3 regions of the Desulfosporomusa polytropa genome follow, and region 2 is predicted to be linked to each of the others. Evidence: riboswitches for the same ligand, from Rfam matches in the RefSeq annotation. Region 2 holds a riboswitch; each other region holds the start of a gene.
The links. Region 2 has a riboswitch for cobalamin ahead of ACZ449_RS08360 (TonB-dependent receptor plug domain-containing protein). Riboswitches for the same ligand answer to the same signal wherever they lie in the genome.
Positions count from the first base shown of each region.

Region 1: another riboswitch for cobalamin. It lies ahead of cbiD (cobalt-precorrin-5B (C(1))-methyltransferase CbiD); the one in region 2 lies ahead of ACZ449_RS08360 (TonB-dependent receptor plug domain-containing protein).
Region 3: another riboswitch for cobalamin. It lies ahead of cobT (nicotinate-nucleotide--dimethylbenzimidazole phosphoribosyltransferase); the one in region 2 lies ahead of ACZ449_RS08360 (TonB-dependent receptor plug domain-containing protein).

Region 1 covers NZ_AP042400.1:724,560-731,941, reverse strand. Annotated here, with positions in the region: gene ACZ449_RS05150 (precorrin-8X methylmutase) at 1-240, opposite strand, end outside; gene cobK (precorrin-6A reductase) at 279-1,040, opposite strand; gene cobJ (precorrin-3B C(17)-methyltransferase) at 1,037-1,726, opposite strand; gene ACZ449_RS05135 (cobalt-precorrin 5A hydrolase) at 1,747-2,820, opposite strand; gene cobM (precorrin-4 C(11)-methyltransferase) at 2,824-3,579, opposite strand; gene cbiT (precorrin-6Y C5,15-methyltransferase (decarboxylating) subunit CbiT) at 3,625-4,200, opposite strand; gene cbiE (precorrin-6y C5,15-methyltransferase (decarboxylating) subunit CbiE) at 4,197-4,829, opposite strand; gene cbiD (cobalt-precorrin-5B (C(1))-methyltransferase CbiD) at 4,808-5,902, opposite strand; cobalamin riboswitch at 6,014-6,185, opposite strand; gene ACZ449_RS05110 (NAD-dependent epimerase/dehydratase family protein) at 6,344-7,270, opposite strand; gene ACZ449_RS05105 (ChbG/HpnK family deacetylase) at 7,276-7,382, opposite strand, start outside.
Region 2 covers NZ_AP042400.1:1,380,308-1,387,689, forward strand. Annotated here, with positions in the region: gene ACZ449_RS08355 (sirohydrochlorin cobaltochelatase) at 69-989, shown strand; cobalamin riboswitch at 1,010-1,191, shown strand; gene ACZ449_RS08360 (TonB-dependent receptor plug domain-containing protein) at 1,355-3,244, shown strand; gene ACZ449_RS08365 (4Fe-4S dicluster domain-containing protein) at 3,324-3,614, shown strand; gene ACZ449_RS08370 (efflux RND transporter periplasmic adaptor subunit) at 3,691-4,944, shown strand; gene ACZ449_RS08375 (efflux RND transporter permease subunit) at 4,941-7,382, shown strand, end outside.
Region 3 covers NZ_AP042400.1:3,215,479-3,222,860, reverse strand. Annotated here, with positions in the region: gene ACZ449_RS16920 (ABC transporter substrate-binding protein) at 1-798, shown strand, start outside; gene ACZ449_RS16915 (hypothetical protein) at 1,358-1,708, opposite strand; gene ACZ449_RS16910 (hypothetical protein) at 1,784-2,146, opposite strand; cobalamin riboswitch at 3,134-3,323, shown strand; gene cobT (nicotinate-nucleotide--dimethylbenzimidazole phosphoribosyltransferase) at 3,400-4,440, shown strand; gene ACZ449_RS16900 (nicotinate-nucleotide--dimethylbenzimidazole phosphoribosyltransferase) at 4,433-5,485, shown strand; gene ACZ449_RS16895 (LTA synthase family protein) at 5,492-7,294, shown strand.

The DNA.
Region 1 (7,382 bases), 660 kb from region 2:
TGTGCGCACCATTTCAACATCACAAAAAATATTACAACCGGCTTTCAGTGCAGCAATCCCTGCGGCAATAGCCTCCGGATGCACTTTTATAATAGTAGCATAATCCGGGTCACCGGCTGCATGGATGATTCGTGAATACACCTTGATGGTCTGTTCGTCTAAGTGGAATTCAGCCAAGTATGGCGCAATAATTTCCATACTGCGTATTTCAATAGCCATCGGATCTTTTATGTACGACATCAGTGCTACCTCCCTTATAAATTGACGTTAACTCTTTGTTAACCAATATTGTTTACCCTATTCATTACTTGTTCTTGTGTCTGACACAAATTCCTATAGTTGATATCTGGTCTGCCGATTACAATAATCGATAAATTCAGCTCAATTGCTGCCGCTATTTTAGTATCTGCACCGCCGATTGTCCCGCTATTTTTAGTTATAATGACTTCGGCAGCATATTCTTTAAATAGCGCTATATTAAGTTGCTGAGAAAATGGCCCTTTGATGGCCACAATGTCACCTAAATCAAAGCCTACGTCAACACACTCTTGTATAACATCAGGTTGAGGCAGCACCCGCGCAATCAGGCGGCAATTTGCCAATGATGGTTCGTCTCTAAATGTTTTTAGTGTACGACTGCCAGTAGTTAGGAATATCACCTTGCCCAGACTGGCTGCCAGCTTAGCCGCATGAGCAGCATCGCTGGCAACATATAATCGTTCATATTCTGGAACACAAACCTCGGAGCGTTCATACCGAATATATTCAATACCTGTAAGCTCACAGGCCGCCATGGCATTTAGTGAGCCATTCACAGCATAAGGATGGCTGGCATCGACAATGACCTCAATGTTCTGGTCGGCAATTAAACTTTGCATACCACCTACTGTCAATGGCCCGGCATGAACACGAATACCCGGCAGTTCAGCTAAGCTTCGGCCATATTCGCTAATTACCGAAACCATCACCTGATGGCTGGCTTTTGCTAAACGCACAGCCAATTCCCGGCCATCAAGCGTTCCAGCCAGCACTAAAATCATAGGTGATAGCCTCGCGGCGTCACCATTTTCCCATCAACTACATACGTCTGGCTATTGCCAATGATGACCAGCGAAAACATGTCAATATGTTCATTCGTGAAATGTTCCAAGGTCGAGATTTTCATGTTCTCTTTGGTTCGGCTGGCATGATGAACAATACCGACAGGAGTGTCAGGCCCCCGGTGTTTCAATGCAATTTCGCGCACTGTTTCAATTTGACTTGTCCGCCGGATACTTTTTGGATTATAGATAGCAATAACAAAATCTCCAGCCGCTGCCATCTCGACTCGCTTTTGAATAACCTCCCAGGGAGTCAACAGGTCGCTCAAACTGATAACAGCAAAATCGTGCATTAATGGTGCACCCAAAATGGAAGCTGCTGCTCCAACAGCACTAATACCAGGAACAACACTAACTTCAGGCTGAATAGTTGCCGGATATTTGGCAACAAGTTCAAGAACAAGACCAGCCATACCGTATATGCCTGGATCACCGCTAGAGATAACGGCAACCTGTTTGCCTTCCATCGCTTGCTCTACTGCCGCCTGGCAGCGATCAATTTCCTGCATCATGCCTGTGCCAATAATTGTTTTCCCTGGCAACAAATCTTTCACCAAGTCCAAATAGGTATCATACCCGACAATAACCTCCGCACATTCAATAGCTTGCCGGGCGCGCGGTGTCATGTCAATAAAACTGCCAGGCCCTATTCCCACCACCGAGAGCTTACCGGCGTGATAGCCACAGTCACTTTGGGATACTTGGTTTTCGGCAAAATCAGATTGCTGGTTTTCCCCGCTAGAATTGCTGCTGGTTCGCATACATTTCCCACTCCTATCTTTTCTTTAACAAAATTTGATAACGACAAGGCATGTTGTTCAATACATTCTTGCAACTGCTCATTGGCAAAAAATTTAATAGGAACCGCCAATTGCTGCGCAGCTGCCAATAGACCAATTTCGTCTGCTTTGACTACTGTACTCCCAATTATTGCCACACTCTTAACACTGCATTTAGCAGCCTGACAGGCCTGATTGATAGCCGACAAAATTTCAGTGCTGGTCGTACCACGACGGCAACCAATACCAATGGCTAAGCTGCCTGGACGCAAATACAGATGTGGTTTGGAAATACTGAGTATCCTGTCGGTAATTACTATGGCTGCATCATATTCCTCAATAAGAGCCAATTCACTGCTATCAGCTAATACAACCCCTTGTTTCGCTGCTAAACAAGTATATTTCTCTTGTTCGGCCAATTCGCTATCCAGGAAAAACGTCACTTTGTCGCCATTAACAATGGCCGAATTGATTATTTTTAGGGAATTAAACGGTTCTATCACTAAGTTAAGTTTGACGGCAAGCACATCGGCTGCTGGTAATTTTGCGACATCCGTAGCTGTCGTAATAACCGGCGCGGCTCCGGCAGCCTCCCCCACCAACTGAGCCAGCTCATTGGCACCGCCAATATGACCTGACAACAGGCTAATCGCAAAATTACCGCCATCATCCATAACCACTACCGCCGGGTCAAATCGTTTATCCTTGACATAGGGCGCAATTACCCTCACAACAATACCTGTTGCCATAATAAAAAGCAAACCATTATAGTTTGAAAACAGTTCGCCTACCAAATCACTTAAACGACAGTAGGTATGAGGTTCATTGCGCGGGTTGCGCCCAATCTTGGCATAAATATCAACTTCAGTTCCGATAAGGGGCGCTATCCTGCCGGCTAATTCAGCGCCTTTATTAGTTACTGAAATGACTGCTATTTTCACAGCCTACTTGGCCTCCCTGAACATATGTCCAAATTCAGGAGCATAGAGCCTGGATAAAGCGTAATCTGTGCTTAAAACCTTGCCAACAACAATCATGGCCGTGCGGTCAATATTATTTTCCCGCGCAAGCTGGGCAATGTCAGCCAAGGTACTACGGTAGATTTTCTGATCCGGCCAGGAGGCCTTTTGCACAATAGCTACCGGCGTTTCTTTGGTATAACCACCATCTATTAGCTCTTTTACAACATTGTCCAGCATATGCACACTCAAAAAGATGCACATGGTTGCTTCATGACTGGCCAACTTAACTAGCTTTTCTTTTTCAGGTACAGGAGTACGGCCTTCTAACCGGGTAATAATCACCGTCTGAGATACATCCGGCAAGGTATATTCCTGTTTTAAGGCAGCTGCAGTAGCCAGGAAAGAACTAACTCCGGGGATAACCTCAAAGGAAATATTGCTAACTGCCAATTTATCCATTTGTTCCTGGATGGCACCATAAATGCTGGGATCCCCTGTGTGGAGTCTAACTACCAGTTTGTTTTCTTTTACCCCTTGTTCCATAACAGCAATAACCTCATCCAGCGTCATTGATGCGCTGTTATAGATGGCGGCACCATTTTTAGCCAGTGAAAGCAGTGCCGGATTGACCAATGAGCCAGCATAAATAATGATATCGGCCTGTCCCAAAAGCCGTTGGCCTTTGACAGTAATTAGTTCCGGGTCGCCCGGACCGGCTCCAACAAAAAAAACGTTCATTAGTATATCTCCCTTCTTCTTAGGCTGTTATAACCCAGCCTGGACCTATTTACTACAAGCGATTATGTATATCGGATTAAGTGCCTTGAACATATTACTGGTACCTACTGGTTGAATTCGGGTTACCTGGACAGCGCAGGCATCCACGCTGTATTCCTTTTTAGCTCTCATAATATGGAGCGCAGTTGACAGCGTTTCCACCGTGACGGCTGTTATCACCAGCCGGCCACCCGGTTTAAGCAACTTATCAGCACATGCTAGTATATCTGGCAAAAGCCCACCGCTACCACCAATTAAAATAACATCAGCAGCTGGCAATCCATTTAGGGCCTCAGGGGCGGCTCCCAGTATGGCCTCAACATTACTAGCTTTAAATTTAGCGGCATTAGCCTTAATTAATTCAATACCTTCTGCTTCCCGTTCAATCGCAAATACTTTGCCCTGTTCGGCTAATAAAGCAGCTTCTACAGACAGCGAGCCTGTACCTGCACCAATGTCAATGACAGTATCGTTAGTGGCAATAATGGCTTTTGCTAATGTTAATATCCTAATTTCCTGCTTCGTCATCGGAATATCGCCACGAATAAACTGGCTGTCTGGAATCCCTAGTCTCTGCGTCATGATTTCACCACCATTACACTATGTTCAAATCCAGCAATTGTTTTTGTCTCAGCCAACGTCGTAGCAACTACTTCTTCATTATCATAGGACAGGTTGGTACATAACCATACACAAGCATTCGTAGGCCAACCATGTTCTAACAAAATACCAGCAATGTTCGCAGGATTATGCTGCGTATCTGTTAATATCCCCAACTTATATCCAGGATGATAGCATAGTACGTCATCAGCCGCCTTACGGCCATGCATACTGATTAAAGCCGCGTCTTGCCAAACCTCAGCCACTCGCGCAAAAGCAAGCTGCACTGAACTAATCCCTGGGATAACAGTAAGACATTCTGCGACAAAACGCTTTCTCAGCGCAGTCAACATACTGTAAAACCCGGGATCACCTGATACCATAACAACTACATCCTGACTGGCAAGCTGCTGCTCAATAAAATCAAGCACACCGCTAATATCTTTATCAATCACCTTGGTAACCTGATTAATCGACGCAAACGTATCCAGCGCCCGTTGGCTACCGACCAAAATAGTAGCCGCTGCAATTGTCCGGCTGGCTATTGGCAACATATAATCAGGCGAACCGGGACCAATACCGACAATAATTATTCGATAGGTACATTCCATCCTAAATGGCCTCCAATTTCCCGGGCCGTCTGATCAAGGCCCAGTATCTCTCCCTTCAAAGTCACGATGACTGTCCCCACGGTTAAATCACCAAACACATAACGCATCGCTCTGGCACTAGCCCTTTCAGCTAATAAATTATATACCTTATTCATATTATAGCGAGCAATAATTGGCATAGCTGCTTCTGTTGTAGTCGAAGACAATATCTCTTCAATGGCAGCCTGTGGCGCCCCGCTGACAGCCAAATAGGCAGCTAATGTTTCCATCCGGGCATCAGCCATTCGATTATGAGTGTGAAATATTCCGGCTGACACCTTAACAATTTTACCTAGATGACCAAACAAAAGCACCTGCCGCATTCCATACTTCACGGCATGTTCCAACATATGCCCCATAAAATTGCTAGTTTGCACAACCGTTTCTGCTGGCAAACCATACCGATTAATGGCAATATCCTGTCCAATCTTCCCAGGCGCAAAAACGATTTCGTCATATCCCAGCGCCTGCACCACACTGATCTGAGGAACTAGCGAATTCTTAAAAGCTTCTTCAGACATGGGTTCAACAATCCCGGTAGTACCAATAATGGATAAACCGCCGACAATTCCTAATATGGGATTGAGCGTTCTAGCAGCTAATGCCTCCCCGTTGGGAACCGAAATAGTAACAATAGCACCTTTGCCTGCTGGCAAACAATCATTAACTGCTTGCGTAATCATAGTACGCGGTCCAGGGTTTACAGCCGGTTCGCCTACCGGCATAGCCAGACCCGGCTTTGTCACCGTCCCTACGCCCTCACCGGCCCTGATAATAATACCTGGTTGATCAGTTATAATTACTTCAGCTGCAATTTTAACCCCATTCGTAATATCCGGATCATCACCAGCATCCTTAATTACCCAGCCAACACCACCATGTGTCAGCGCATGACTTTCGGCTATTGGTGCTACCAGCATTATGCCTTGCGGCGAAATGACCTCAACTGCAGCAACCTGCTGACCTTGCCAAGCCATTACTGCCGCCTTGGCCGCTGCGGCTGCACAAGTCCCTGTAGTTATTCCTTTGCGCATTTGCTTGTCAGACAATAGAAAAACCCCCTTAGCAGGGGGTATAATACCAAACAATACATAAATTTTGCCTGATTATTGTACCCACACCTGCCTATCTTCCGTAGGTCCTAACGGCGTGTGTTAGAACAGGCAGGTCTCCTGACTCTGGTTCATCGCCGCCCTAAGCCTTCCCGGTTTCCCAGTGGCAAATTTAGGAGGCATCCCCATTACAGTGGCGGGACCGTGCCGGTATTACACCAGACTTCCCTATTAAGCACAAAGCACCCATTCCCTTACACTATCAAATTATGTTAGTGGTATAATTCCATATACTTGACTATTTTCCTGCTAACAAGACAATTATTATCAAAATTAATTAAGTACGCCCTTTCCTGCCAAAAGATTACACAGTTGCAAAAAAATCACCCGCTGCTTATCTTGGGTGATTTTCTTCCATATCTTTTATAGTTTTTCCTTGATGGAATGGTAAGTCCGACCCAAACCATCAGCAAGCGGCATCGCCGGCTTCCAGCCAAGAAGAGTAACAGCCGCCTTGTTAGACAACGTAGAATGATAGATATCGCCGTCTCTTGCTGGCAAGTAATTCGGTTTTGCTGATTTAGCAGCCGCTTTATTTAATAGTGCGGCAAGGTCATTGACACTAGTCTGCGTCTGCGTACTGACATTATATACCCGGTTTACCGCTGACAACGGCGCAGTAAGCGCTTGGCAATTCGCCTCAGCCACATCACCGACATAAATAAAGTCCCTTGTTTGACCACCATCACCAAAGACATACATAGGCTGCTCTTCCGCTATTTTGCGGGTAAAGATGCTCACTACCCCGCCTTCGCCGCCATCTCCCTGACGTTCTCCATACACATTGGCATACCGGAGAGCAACATAATCAATATGGTATATCTGGCTGTATAACGCAAGATACTTCTCACTGGTGCACTTGGTCAGACCATAAAAGGACCCTGGCTTAAGCTCCATATCTTCAGTAATCGGCAGACTGGCAGCATCGCCATATACAGCGGCGCTGGAGGCAATGGCCACGCGTTTGACGCCTGTTTTACGGCAGGCTTCCATTACATTCACCAAGCCGAGTAAATTAACCTGACAATCAATATCAGGATGCTCAATCGAATAAGGCACAGCCGTCTGCGCAGCAAGATGCAAAACACAGTCAAATTTTTCCCGTGAAAACAACTCTACCAATGTATTATCCAATATATCCATTTGAACAAGCCTGGCTCCAATATTAACATTGGCTCGTAATCCAGTACTCAAATTGTCAATTATGACAACTTCCCAGCCTCTGTCTATCATCTTATCCACAGTGTGCGAACCGATAAAACCAGCGCCACCAGTTACTACTACCTTCAAATTCATCACCCTTTACTGTTACTCAGCCTGGCAAATGACACGAGTTCAATATTCTCTTGTTGCAAACGACTAGCAACCTGGCAGCTGGTCACTGCCTGCAGTTCCTGCTGCC
Region 2 (7,382 bases):
ACAGCCCCTTCCTGAATATCAGGGAGGGGCTTACTTATTATTATGCGAAAATGAGGGGGAAATAACCTATGAATCAAGAACAAACTGCAAAAAACAAGGCCATCGTGGTTGTTAGTTTTGGCACTTCCTATCCGGAAACCTTAAAGCTGAATATTGAATGCATTGAGAATCTATTCAGTAAAACTTTTCCTGACTATGAGGTGCGTCGGGCATTTACTTCTCGTACTGTCATTAAACGGATAGCCGAGCGGGACGGAGTTCAGATTGATAATGAGCGACAAGCCTTAGAACGTCTTCAGGCCGAAGGGTTTCAGGAAGTATATATTCAACCGCTGCATATTGTGCCTGGTGCTGAATATGACAAAGTAAAGGGACTTGTTAGCCATTACGCTCATGCCAAGGAAAAGGCTTTTGAAAAAATCCGATTAGGTCGTCCGCTCCTTTATTATATGGGACAGGACAATCATCCAGATGACTATGCAATTGCCATTAAAGCCCTGGCGACTCAACTGCCTAACTCTGAGCCAGACAGAGCCGTTGTGCTTATGGGCCATGGTGGAATGCACCCGGCTAATGCGGCTTATGCAGCTCTACAGTTAAAGCTCGAAGATGCTGGCCTTACTAATGTCTTTGTCTATACAGTAGATGGCTTCCCTTCGTTGAGCCGGATTATCGACAAACTAAAACAGAACCAGGTGAAAAAAGTTACGCTGATGCCGTTTATGTTGGTAACTGGTGATCATGCCACTAATGACATGGCTGGTGATGAAGAGGACTCTGCTAAGTCACAGTTAGCAGCAGCCGGTTTTGAAGTGGATATATATTTCCACGGGTTGGGTGGAAATGTCGACATTCAAGATATCTATATATCCCATCTCCGGTCAGCTATTGTCCACCAACCGCACGGACATGCTCATAGATGCGGCAAGGGACATTGCCATAGTCATGGCAATGCTGGTCATAGCAAGGATCATGGACATAGCTACTAATAGTTAGTTGAATCGAAAAATTGAATACTGATGAGACAGGTGCCTGAAAAGGCTTAATAGGGAAGATCGGTGAAAAACCGGCGCGGTCCCGCCACTGTAATGGGGAGCAAACCCAAGGTATGCCACTGAGATGATAGTCTTGGGAAGGTTTGGGTGAACTACGATCCAGAGCCAGGAGAACTGCCTGTCTGACAATCACCGATTAACCCGCGAGTGATGGGAAGGGGATTTTTAGCGATAGTTTGTTATTCTATTAACAAGCTATCAAAAGTACCGCCGATACATTTCTGGGTCAGTCCTGGAAGTGTATTTTTTTATGTTTGACAGCTATCTAAGGATAATTATATTAAGGAGAGAAAGAATTGATGAAAAAAATGAAAACGACTAAAAAAAGCAATGCTTTGCTGTATGCTATGGTGACAAGCGCGTTGTTATGCCAGCTTCCGGGGGGTGCTCAGGCTGAGGAGCAAGACCAGTTTTCTTTTGATCAGGTGGTGATTACGGCTAATCGCGTGCCAACAAAAATATCGGAAACGGCAGCGAATGTGACAGTAATCACCAGTGAAGAAATTGAGAAAGGAAATTATCACAATTTAGGAGATATATTAAAGCATACTCCCGGGGTGAATATCGGGTCATATGGTAATCCAGGCAGTATTAGCGCTCCTTTTATCAATGGCAGTGAACAGGTTATTGTTTTGATTGATGGCCGGCGAATGAACATGCCGAATGGCATTGGCGGCTTTGGCTCGGCAACTACTAACTTGACAGGTCTTGTAGGTACTGAAAATATTGAACGTATTGAAATTGTAAAAGGTGGGAGATCAGCCTTATATGGTGCGGATGCTGTTGGCGGCGTAATTAATATCATTACCAAAAAGGGTGAAAAAAACCAGACCACTGTCAAGGTTTCTGGCGGTAATTGGGATAGTCGCAATTTTTCAATGACAAATCAGGGAAAAGATGGTGACTTTAGTTGGTATTTTAGTGCTGATAAAAAACATTTAGGCAATTATACCGATGGCAGTGGTAAGACTGTCGATTATACAGGTGTTGATCAAAATGCGTATACCCTGAGGCTGGATAACAAGGTGGGCAACGGTGATTTGACAGTATCCTATGAATATTTTAATGACGAAAATGAAAGTGAAGCTGCGGATGAGTATGACAAGATCAGGCAGCACAATTGGGATATTACTTACAGAGAAAGCACCTCAGCCACTACCGATTACCAAGTAAAGGTCTACCAGAATGCTTCTCACCGGTTTAGTGAAAGCTCTGATAATGATGTAAGAATTAAAGGATTTAATTACCAAATTAATTCAAAACTTGGTGATAAGCATACGTTGTCCTCAGGAATTGACTGGCGTAAGGATGAAATCCAAAGTTCATCTTATGGCAATAAGGATAATACCGTAAAGGGGCTTTACCTTCAAGATAGATGGGATATAGCTGAAAAATTTAGTGTAACTCCGGGCTTTCGTTACGATGATAATGGTGTATATGGCAAGAGTTCGACTCCACATGTTGCGGCAAATTATAAAGCCAGTGAGAGAACTACTTATTACGCATCATGGGGAGAGGTATTTCACGCTCCGCGGTTTGATGATTTGTACTGGCCGCATCAGGTAAGCACCTATGGTTCGAAGACCTATACCTATGATGGCAATCCTGATTTAAAGCCGGAAACCGGCTGGAGTATGGAAGTAGGTATGAACCACAAATTTGATGATACTACCGAAGGGAAGATCGCATATTTTAAACGTAAATTGTCAGATGCCATTACCTGGAAGGATATTGGCACAAATGTAAACAACCAACATTGGATACCGTCAAATGTCGATAAACAAAAAGCCGATGGCATTGAACTTCAGGTAAGTAAACAGTTGACTCCTGTACTAAAAGGATTTATCGGATTTAACTATGTGGATGCCCAAAATAAAAGCGGCAGCGCGGCCTATACTCAAGACACCAATATTCCTAAAAAGACCTGGAATATTGGTGTATCCTACGCGGATGAAAAAGTAAGTGTTGATGTTAAAGGCACAGCGGCATTTGATAGAACAGACCCTAAATACTACAATTATATCGAGAAAAGTTATTGGGTATGGGATGCTGATGTCAATTGGAAATTAAGTAAGGAATATACGACCTTTCTTACTATTAATAATATTTTTGATAAGTATTATGACGGTTATGCCAGTTATCCGCGTGGTGGGCGTAATTATGTACTAGGGGTAAAAGCTGTATTTTAATGGACAAACTTTGCCAAAATCGTTAATTAGGCATATTAGTTGGCGGTTATTGGTAATTTGCGATGAAAGGGATATATGTATGAATAACAAGGAAATAAAACTCCACAAAAAGCGGGAGCTTACAACTGCCAGGGAACTGATTGACTGGTATCCGACGGTTGACGAGTCACGCTGCCAGGGATGCAAAATTTGTTTTGATTTTTGTCCTAAAAAGGTATACGAATTTGACGAAGCAAAGCAAAAGGCAGTGGTTGTCAATCCTTACGAGTGTGTTGTATTATGCAGCGGTTGTCTGCCAAAATGTCCGCAGCAGGCAATTTCTTTTCCTAAAAGAGCAGACTTTGAGCATTTTGTCCATTATCTTCTCTGAGCCGGATTTAACAGTTTTCCAAGCTGACTACCGTCATAGCTGGCAGTTTGAATGAATGGAGTGAACAACTTTGAAAATGAGAAAAATTCTTAACAGCAGAAAACGCTGGCTGATGTTCGGAGTTGTGGTGGTTGCTGTAGTTTGTTTCGGAGCTATGCTGTTTTGGAAAACCCATAATACTGGTGCAGGGAATATGGCTAAGACTAGTGCAGTAAAACCATTGGTTACAGTAGAGACTGTTTTGCGGCAGGATATGTTGTCAAGGATTGTATTAAGCGGCCAGACAGTAGCGGCAGCACAGATCGATATTGCGCCCAAGTATAAGGGATATATTACAAAGGTTGCCGTTGAGTTGGGGCAGTTAGTAACTGCCGGGCAAGTGCTGGTTGTGCAGGATACTCTGGATATCGAACTATCTATTGCGCAGACAACAGCAGCTATCCAGCAGGCTAGTGCCGAAACCATTGAAACAAAAGCCGCTTATGAAGCTGACTATCAAAAAGCTGAGGCTAATTATGAGCGAAATTTTGCTAATTATCAGCGTTATGAATCCTTACATAATAGTGGCGCTGTTTCCCGTGAGGCACTTGATATCGCGAAACAACAAATGATTAATACCAAGGCTGTTTTGGCGGCTTTGCAGGAACAGGCGATGGACAGCGGGATTCCCGCCGTATTGGCAAGTAAGCAGGCTGCACTGGCTAAGGTCAGATACAATCTGGAAGCTTTAGAAAAACAGTATGAAGATCGGATATTGCGCGCACCACGGGACGGTATTATCGGTTACCGGCAGGCAGAAGCGGGGGCCTTTGTCAAGGCAGGTCAAAAACTACTGACTGTTGTCGATAATGGCAGTAACTACATTGAATGTCAGGTCTCTGAACAGAATGCCGCCCAAATCCGTACAGGTATGCAGGTGAAGGTGACTATTGATTCGTTGGGGCAGGACTATCCTGGCACGATTATTTATGTGAGTCCGGCAAGTGATGCCAAGACGCAGGCTTTTACTGTCAGGCTGGCGCTTACGCAGGGAGAATCGGCGATTAGAAGCGGTATGTTTGCTCATGCTGATATTACAGGATTACTTAGACCGCAGACTTTATTTGTTGCCAAAACGGCTATTTTAGAAAAAAACGGCAAGAAATATGTGTTTGTAATTAATGATAATAATCAAGCTGAACAACGCCTGGTGACAACCGGACAACGCAATGATGATTCTGTGGAGATTCTTACAGGCATTAACGATGGGGAGCGCGTGGCGGTCAGTAATATAGCCCGCCTTAAACAGGATACGGTGGTTGAAACGGAAGAACGAGGAAAATCCTTATGAATATTACTCGCTTTTCCATTCAACGTCCTGTGGGCATAACAATGATTGTTATGTTATTTGTGGTGCTTGGTTTATATAGCTTCTTTCACATCGGGGTTGAGTTATTGCCGGCACTAAATAATCCCTATTTCTCCATATCAGTTGAATATCCCGGCGCCAGTGTGGAGGAAGTTGAAGAAAGTGTTATTAAACCTTTGGAGAAGGAACTGGCTTCACTGACTCATCTACAGAAAATTCTTGCAATAGCTAAGCCGGAAAAAGCTACGATTGTATTAGAATTTGACTATACGGCCAATGCCGATATTGCGTCCATTGATGCGTCTAAGGCGATCAACCGGGTACGCAAAAATCTGCCAGATGAGGTCGATGAGCCTGTGATAATCAGGCGGGACGCCAACGCTGAGCCAATTATGGAAATTGCGGTAAAAGCCAAATATACGTTGTCTGATATCTATGGCAAGGCTGATCAGATTTTTAAAGAACGGTTGCAGCGGGCTGATGGTGTTTCTGATATTACAGTTGGCGGCGGCCGTGACCGGGAAGTGGCCGTTTTAGTTGACCGCGATAAATTAGCATTGTACAATTTGTCGCTAGATCAGATTGCAAACCGCATTGAAGAAAATAATCTGTTGCTGCCTGCTGGTTCGGTACACACAGATATGATGGAAAGTGATGTGCGTTTGGTCGCCCGTTACAATTCACCAGATGAAATTAAGCGAGTATATCTTCCTAATGCGAACGGTGCAGCTGTGCCGTTAACTGAGATCGCGGAGGTAATTGAGCAAGACAGTCGTGTAAGCCGTTATGCCAGGGTAAACGGGGATGATACGGTTTCTTTGAAGGTGTATAAAAACAGTGAGGCCAATATTGTCAATACTGTGAAGGCTGTACAAGTGCAACTGGCAGCGCTGCGCAGCGAATATCCAGAATATCAGTTTATAGTGGTGGCTAATGACGCTACTTATATTGATAAATCCTTGAAAAATACACTGACTGCGTTGGTCGAGGGCATAATTACTACTGGTTTAGTACTGTTTTTGTTCCTGCGCGGCTGGCGTTCAACAGTTGCGGTCATGATTGCGATACCTACTTCGTTAATCTCAACTTTTTTGGTTATGTATGCGGTAGGATTTACCTTTAATATGATGTCTTTAATGGGTATGGCGTTATGTATTGGGATATTAGTTGATGATGCGATTGTTGTGCTGGAAAATATTCACCGGCATCGGCAGATGGGAAAAATGCCGGCAGTAGCTGCTGAAGAAGGACGCAATGAAATTGGTATGGCCGCGATTGCGATGACCTTGTGCGATGTGGTCGTATTTTTGCCGATTGCCTTTATGACCGATATGACTGGTCAGTATTTTCGCCAATTTGGTTTAACGATTGTATTTGCCACGTTGTTTTCGTTGTTCATATCATTTACGCTGACGCCTATGCTGGCCTCACGTTTATTTGTCGCCGGGGCTGCGCCTGCGCTGACTTCAGGAAAAATATGGGCGTTTATGGACAGGCTAGAAACAGCAGCAGTTAAAAACTACGAGAAGCTGTTGTGTTGGAGCCTAGATCATGGTAAGCGGGTAGTTGCTGCTGTCCTTGTTTTGTTTATTGCTACTATTTTGTTGCTGCCAACAGGGATTATTGGCGCCGAGTATATGCCACTGACAGATGAAAGCAGCTTCCAGATCTCTGTTGAATTACCAATAGGTCAAAATCTAGAGATGACAGATGCGGTAGTGAATGAGTTGGAACAGTATATACTGACAATCCCGGAAGTGACTTATTGTTTAAGTGATATAGGTTTGGTCAGCAGCAACAAAGCCAAGCTGACTGTGCAGCTTGTTGGTAAAAGAGAACGCAGTCGCAGCGTTTGGCAAATTACTGATGCAACCCGAAGTTTTGCCAAAAATAATCTTCCTCAAGCAGCGGTACGAATTTCTGAAGCAAAGTCATCGGTGGCTGGTATTTCGACAGGTGGCGGCGAAGAGCATTCCTCGCTATTGATTTATTTGCTGGGGTCAGATATGGATAGTTTGGTTAAATATTCCTATAAAATGCAAAAAATACTGACTAAGGTTACAGGCACTAAAGATATCCGGAGTAACTACCGGGTAGGGGTTCCTGAATTCAAACTAACAGTGGACAGAGACCGGATGAAATTTTTCAATACCTCGGTGCAGGATGTTAAGGAAGCATTTTCTGGCGCTATTAGTGGGAAAAAGGCTGGCGTACTGCCAAATGACAGCCAAAATAACGGGCGGGATACAGATATTGTTGTTCGGCTCAAGGGCAGTGATAATTTTAGACCCTCTGACCTGATAACCATTCCAGTTAAGGCTGATAATAAAACGGTATTTTTGGGGGATATAGCCCATATTGAAGAAAGCGTTGGACCTACAGGTGTTACCCGAATTAATAAGCAGCGCACTGTTATTGTA
Region 3 (7,382 bases), 1.8 Mb from region 2:
AAAGTTCCTTTCTTGGCAGTCGGTGCCACCAACCCTAAGGTAACTGTTGATGAGAAAACAAATAAAGTAAAAGATTATACCTTCCGGGTATGTTTCATTGACCCGTTCCAAGGTACAGTTGGTGCTAACTTTGTACTTAATACACTAAACCTTAAAAAAGCCGTATTCTTAGTTGATAACAGCAGTGATTATAGTAAAGGCTTAGCTGCCTTCTTCAAAGACGCTTTCACTAAAGGCGGCGGTGCTGTAGTAGCTGAAGAGGCCTACCTGCAAAAAGACCAGGACTTCAAAACCATTTTGACTAAGGTCAAAGCACTTAATGCAGAAGTTATCTATGTACCAGGTTATTATGAAGAAGTAGGGAAAATTGTAAAACAAGCTCGCGAAATGGGCATTACTGTTCCCATAATTGGTGGCGATGGCTGGGATTCACCTAAATTAGTAGAAATCGGTACTCCGGCTGCATTAAATAATACTTATTTCACCAATCACTACTCGGTGGATGACACCAGTGCTGCCTCACAAGCCTTTGTTGAGGCCTACAAAAAAGAGTATGGCCAAGCACCTGACGCTCTGGCAGTACTTGGTTATGATGCTGCTAATGTGTTAATTGATGCTATTAAACGTGCTAATAGCACTGAACCGGCCAAAATCCGTGAAGCATTAGCTGCGACTAAGGATTTTATGACCGTAACTGGCTCTACTACGTTAAATGCCACCCATGATGCTGTAAAAAGTGCTGTCATCATTGAAATGAAAGATGGTAAGCAAATGTTTAAAGCCACTGTGAAACCGTAAACGGTTTAAGCAGCAGGCAAAATAAGCAGTCGCTCATTTAGAGCGGCTGCTTATTTTTTTCCAGATGGAAAGAATAACGTTCCCCGGATTGAACGATAGTATCGACATCCCACGTAATTCACGTAACCCCGTAACCCCGTAACCCCGTAACCCCGTAACCCCCGTACCTCCGCGGCCTTTGCCGGAAAAAGCGCTCCGCAGGAGAAAAGCCGGGCGGTATTCCGTAAGAAAATCCGTACTGTTTGAGCGTAGCGAGTTTACGGATTTTAGGAATATCGCCCGGCTTTTCAGCTTTTGGAGGCTCAGGGCCTAGACTTTTTGTTACTTTTGTGGCAATGACAAAAGTAAAACCCCTTTTCTTGTATTCCAGATAATCCATCGTTGCTGGCGGTAAACTTCCGCTTAGGCAAATGGAAGCAAAAAGAACGTCTCGTTGCTTCCTGACTTCCACTTTCGTACCCCTTTGCGCCCTTTGTGTCCTTTGTGGTTAACAACCCTAACCCCATAGCCCAAAACCAAGCTCAGTTTAAGGAGTGTTACCGCAAAGTACACAAAGTATTCAAAGTACGCAAAGGGTTAACGGTATCCTCCTAATTGCCAAAGTGGTAACCCCGTAACCCCCGTGCCTCCTCGGCCTTTGCCGGAAAAAGCGTTCCGCAGGAGAAAAGCCGGGCGGTATTCCGTAAGAAAATCCGTACTGTTTGAGCGTAGCGAGTTTACGGATTTTAGGAATATCGTCCGGCTTTTCAGCTTTTGGAGGCTCAGGGCCTAGACTTTTTGTTACTTTTGTGGCAATGACAAAAGTAAAATCCCTTTTCTTGTATTCCAGATAATCCATCGTTGCTGGCGGTAAACTTCCGCTTAGGCAAATGGAAGCAAAAAGAACGTCTTGTTGCTTCCTGACTTCCACTTTCGTACCCCTTTGCGCTCTTTGTGTCCTTTGTGGTTAACAACCCTAACCCCATAGCCCAAAACCAAGCTCAGTTTAAGGATTGTTACCGCAAAGTACGCAAAGGGTTAACGGTATCCTAATTGCCAAAGTGGTATCCCCGTAACCCCCGTGCCTCCCCGGCCTTTGCCGGAAAAAGCGTTCCGCAGGAGAAAAGCTGGGCGGTATTCCGTAAGAAAATCCGTACTGTTTGAGCGTAGCGAGTTTACGGATTTTAGGAATATCGCCCGGCTTTTCAGCTTTTGGAGGCTCAGGGCCTAGACTTTTTGTTACTTTTGTGGCAATGACAAAAGTAAAACCCCCTTTCTTGTATTCCAGATAATCCATCGTTGCTGGCGGTAAACTTCCGCTTAGGCAAATGGAAGCAAAAAGAACGTCTCGTTGCTTCCTGACTTCCACTTTCGTACCCCTTTGCGCTCTTTGTGTCCTTTGTGGTTAACAACCCTAACCCCATAGCCCAAAACCAAGCTCAGTTTAAGGAGTGTTACCGCAAAGTACGCAAAGGGTTAGCGGTGTCCTAATTGCCAAAGTGGTATCCCCGTAACCCCCGTGCCTCCCCGGCCTTTGCCGGAAAAAGCGCTCCGCAGGAGAAAAGCCGGGCGGTATTCCGTAAGAAAATCCGTACTGTTTGAGCGTAGCGAGTTTACGGATTTTAGGAATATCGCCTGGCTTTTCAGCTTTTGGAGGCTTTAGGCCTAGACTTTTTGTTACTTTTGTGGCAATGACAAAAGTAAACCCCCTTTTCTTGTATTCCAGATAATCCATCGTTGCTGGCGGTAAACTTCCGCTTAGGCAAATGGAAGCAAAAAGAACGTCTCGTTGCTTCCTGACTTCCACTTTCGTACCCCTTTGCGCTCTTTGTGTCCTTAGTGGTTAACAACCCTAACCCCATAGCCCATAACCAAGCTCAGTTTAAGGATTGTTACCGCAAAGCACACAAAGTATTCAAAGTACGCAAAGGGTTAACAGTATCTTAATTACCAAAGTGGTATCCCCGTAACCCCCGTGCCTCCCCGGCCTTTGCCGGAAAAAGTGTTCCGCAGGAGAAAAGCCGGGTGGTATTCCGTAAGAAAATCCGTACTGTTTGAGCGTAGTTTACGGATTTTAGGAATACCGCCTGGCTTTTCAGCTTTTGGAGGCTTTGGTCCTAGACTTTTTGTTACTTTTGTGGCAATGACAAAAGTAAAACCCCCTCACCATAACTCTTTGTGTCCTTTGTTGTTTTACAAACCGATACAACCTCAATCAAGCCTATCTTAAGGTGGTTACCGCAAAGTACGCAAAGGTTCACAAGTACTCAAAAGCTTATTTTATTGAGTAAAGCAGTAAAACTGGATTTCACCATTGACGGTAGTAAGGCCGTCTGTTATAATGACCATAAAATTATACATATTTTACGGATAAGGTGCCCTCTAGGGGGAGAATAGGGAAGTCTGAGTATAGGGAGACTATAGACTATACATAGGCGCGGGCCCACCACTGTACCGGGGAGATCTTACATGGCCACTCGTCAAGGGGAAGGCGTAAGAGCTGATGAACCGGGAGCCAGGAGACCTGCCTTAATCGCAGAACCATCCTTCATGGACAAGAAGGCTTTTTTGGGCTTAACCAAAAAAGCCTTTTACTTTTATTATCTAACAACAGGAGGTATTATGAGCGTACTGCAAGAAACGTTAGTGAAGATTATGGCTCCAGATACAGCAATCAAAGAACAGGTACAGGCTAGCTTGGCTGGCTTATTACAGTCAGCAGGCAGTCTGGGCCGATTGGAAGAGATGGTACAAAAGTATGCCGGAATAACAGGTGAACTAAGGCCTACACTGCCAAAGGCTTGTATGGTGGTAGCTTCAGCTGACCATGGAGTGGCTAGACGTGTGGTGAGTGCTTATCCAATCGAAACAACGATTCATATGACAGCCAATTATCTTATCTCCAAAGGCGCGAGTGCCAATGCTTTTGCCAACTTCTGCGGGGCGGATATGGTTGTGGTTGATATGGGCGTGGCTGGGGACATGTCGTATGTTCCCGGACTGTGGCATCGAAAGATTGCCTATGGCACGCAGGACTTCACCCAAGGCCCGGCAATGACGCGTGAGCAGGCCATACAGGCGGTGGAAACAGGTATCGAAATTGTTAATGACCGAGTGAGGCACGGTTTTCGCTGCTTTAGTTTGGGGGAGATGGGTATTGGTAATACAACATCCAGTGCCGCTATTGTCGGAGCGTTTACCGGTCTAACTCCGGAAAAAGTAACTGGGCGGGGAACCGGGATATCAGACAGCCGGCTTAAGACCAAGATGGAGATTGTTGGTCAAGCCTTAGCTGTTAATAAGCCCAATCCACAGGATGGCTTGGATGTTTTAGCCAAAGTGGGCGGTTTTGAATTAGGTGCACTAGCTGGCGTAATCCTCGGATCAGCTGCCAATCGCTGCGCTGTTGTCATCGACGGACTTAACACTACTGCTGCGGCTTTAATCGCTAATGCCATTGAGCCCCTGAGTAAAGAGTATATGTTTGCATCGCACCTTTCTGGCGAACCGGCTCATATTATTGCATTACGTCATCTGCAGCTAGAAGCTTGTTTGGAATTGGGGGTCAGGCTAGGGGAGGGAATTGGTGCTTCCATGGTTGTTGATATGCTCTATATAGCTATTAAAATGCTCAATAATCTGGGAGGTAAAACTAATGCTTGAAGAACTAATTGCAGCCATAAAACCACTGGATAAGGTAGCAATGGAGCGGTGTCAACTAAGAGTCGATAATCTAACTAAGCCGTTACATAGTTTGTACTCGTTCGAACATATCGCCTGTAAGCTTGCAGGCATTACCGGGAATAGCCGACCGCGCTCACTGGAAAAAAGTATCATTATTATGGCCGCTGATAATGGTATAGCAGACGCAATTGAGCAGCAACTGCTGCCAACAGCTGCACGACTGCAAGTTTTCGGCCAGGGAAAGGCACCGATCCAGGTGTTTGCTGCCCATGTTCAGGCCAAGCTAATTGTGGTGGATATTGGCGTTGCTGCCGAGTTGCCGTTATCTCCGGTAGTATGTCAGGAAAAGATCACGTATGGCAGTCAAAATAGTATGGAGGGCCCGGCTATGACCCGTGAACAAGCGCTGCAAGCGATTGAAGTAGGGATAAGAATGGCCCGCACAGAGATTGCGCGCGGCTGCCAGGTGATCGGCTTGGGTGAAATGGGGCAGGCTGGCCTGGTTGCGGGTATGGCGGTTGTCGCTTGCTACCATGATGGGCCACTGCCGGGCTTGACCGGGCAGGAGTCAGAACTTGTCAATACAGCCGTAGCAGTCAACCGGCCAAATGCTACTGATGCGCTGGATATTCTGACTAAAGTGGGTGGTTTAGCTATAGCGGGTTTAGTTGGCATTATTCTGGGGGCTGCTGCCGGGCGAGCGGCAGTAGTGCTGGATGGCTTGGCCACCAGTGCTGCCGCATTGCTTGCTGTAAACCTGGCGCCAGGTGTCAAGCCCTATTTGCTAGGCTCGCACTTTGCTGCCGAGCCAGCCCATGAGAAGGCATTAGCGTTGCTTGACGTATCGGCCTATATTCAGCTAAAAATGAATCTGGGAGAGGGAACCGGGGCGGCCCTCGGGATGTCAGTAATTAACGCCACGTTACATATGCTAAATGATATGAAAACCTTCGGCGAGGCCGAAGTTGCTGTGGCGCAGGACGGACCGGGTGCGCTAAGGCAAAGCAAGGATGTTAGAGATTAAGCAGCTATGACAAATGCATATGAGTTTTGGCTGTTATGGCTCAGTACCCTGTGTGCTTTATTGTTTAAATCAGTTTTCTTAATTGGTGTGGTAAATTGCACAGAATTTTTCAAGGCCGCTTTCGGGGATGTCTGGTCGATTGTACCTACCTATAATGTCTATCTGGCCTTTATTGTAATACCGCTATCTTTGGTTTGTTTGCTGAAAGGTCAGCATCATTTTTGGCTATTGCTATTAGGCAATAGCCTGCTTTCATTGCTCTTTCTCTTTGATCTCTGGCATTTTAGGGCCTTTGGCACCTTTCTCTCGGTGCATGTGGTAAGTCAGGCTGCCAACCTAACTAATCTTGGCAGCAGTATTTGGTCTATGAGTCAGGCCGAAGATATCCTGTTATTTTTGGATATCCCCGTATTGCTGGTTCTGACTGGGTTAACCTACAAGCGCCGTAAGGCGCCTGTAGGCAACAAACGGCTGGCTGGGCTGCTGCTCAGTCTTGCCGTCGGCTATTTGCTATATGCGCATTATGTGTTTGATGTATCGCCAGAACGCGGTCAAAAACAGTTTCTTTTTGCTATGTGCTGGGCTCCCAGTCAGACGGTGACTGGTTTATCACCGGTAGGGTATCACCTTTTTGATGCGTATAGCTATATTGCCGATTCGCGTCCCCTGGTACTCAGTGAGTCTGAAAAAGCGGAAATAGCAGCTTGGTACAACGATAACCAGGAAGTCCGGTCTGATAATGCCTACAAAGGCCTTTTTACCGGCAAAAACCTTATTTTTATCCAAGTAGAATCCTTAGAAAGCTTTTACTTGGAAAATTCGGTTGGCGGGCAGGAGATTACGCCTAATCTGAACAAACTGCTAAAAAACAGTTTGTATTTCTCCGATTTCTATGAGCAGGTCAGCAATGGCACTACCGCTGATGCGGAGTTCATGGCGAATACGTCTATCTATCCACTGCGCCGGGGCACCGAATATTTCCGCTATCCTAATAATACCTATAACTCGCTGCCCAAACTTTTGGCTAAGCAGGGCTATACAACGCTAGCTATCCACCCTGATAATAAATCCTACTGGAATTGGCAGTATAACATGGAGTCCATCGGGTACAAGCTATGTTTGGATTCTTCAAACTTTATTATGGAGGAACAAATTGGTTTAGGCTTAAGTGATGGTGCTTTTTTTCGTCAAGTGGCACCTATCCTTCAAGAGTGCAACAACCCTTTTTTAGCATTCATGATTACTCTGACAAACCACACTACCTATGAGCTACCTGATAACTATAAGGAACTTGAGGTTGACGAAAAGTTTGCCGGCACCATGCTGGGTAAGAGCTTTCATACTGTACATTATACTGATAAACAAATAGGGCAATTTCTGAATTTGCTGGAGGATAACAAGCTGTTGGATAACACGGTTGTTGTCATCTACGGCGATCATACCGGCGTACACAAATTCTATTCCCCGGAAATAAACAGTATCACACCTGCTGAAGCTTGGTATCTGGATAATCAGCATAAGGTACCACTGATTATCTATCAGAAAGGCTTAACAGGTCAGGAAGTTAAAACAAGTGGCGGCCATATTGATATATTGCCAACTGTCTCCTATCTGATGGGGATTGAGAAAGATGAATATGTGAATACAGCTATGGGGAGAAACCTGCTGAATACAGGCAAAGATTTTGCCGTATTGGCTGACGGACAGTTTGTCGGAACGGCTGCAAGCGAATGGGAACAGGTGCATGCTGCTAAAGGCTGGGAATTGGCCAATAAAATTATCTGTAGTAGCTATTTCGGTAAACGGTAGCTGTATTGACTAGAAAAAGAAGGGGTTAATATAGGCAAGTATTAAAAAAAATATTGCTAACCATACTAGTATGGTAGTACAATCAGAG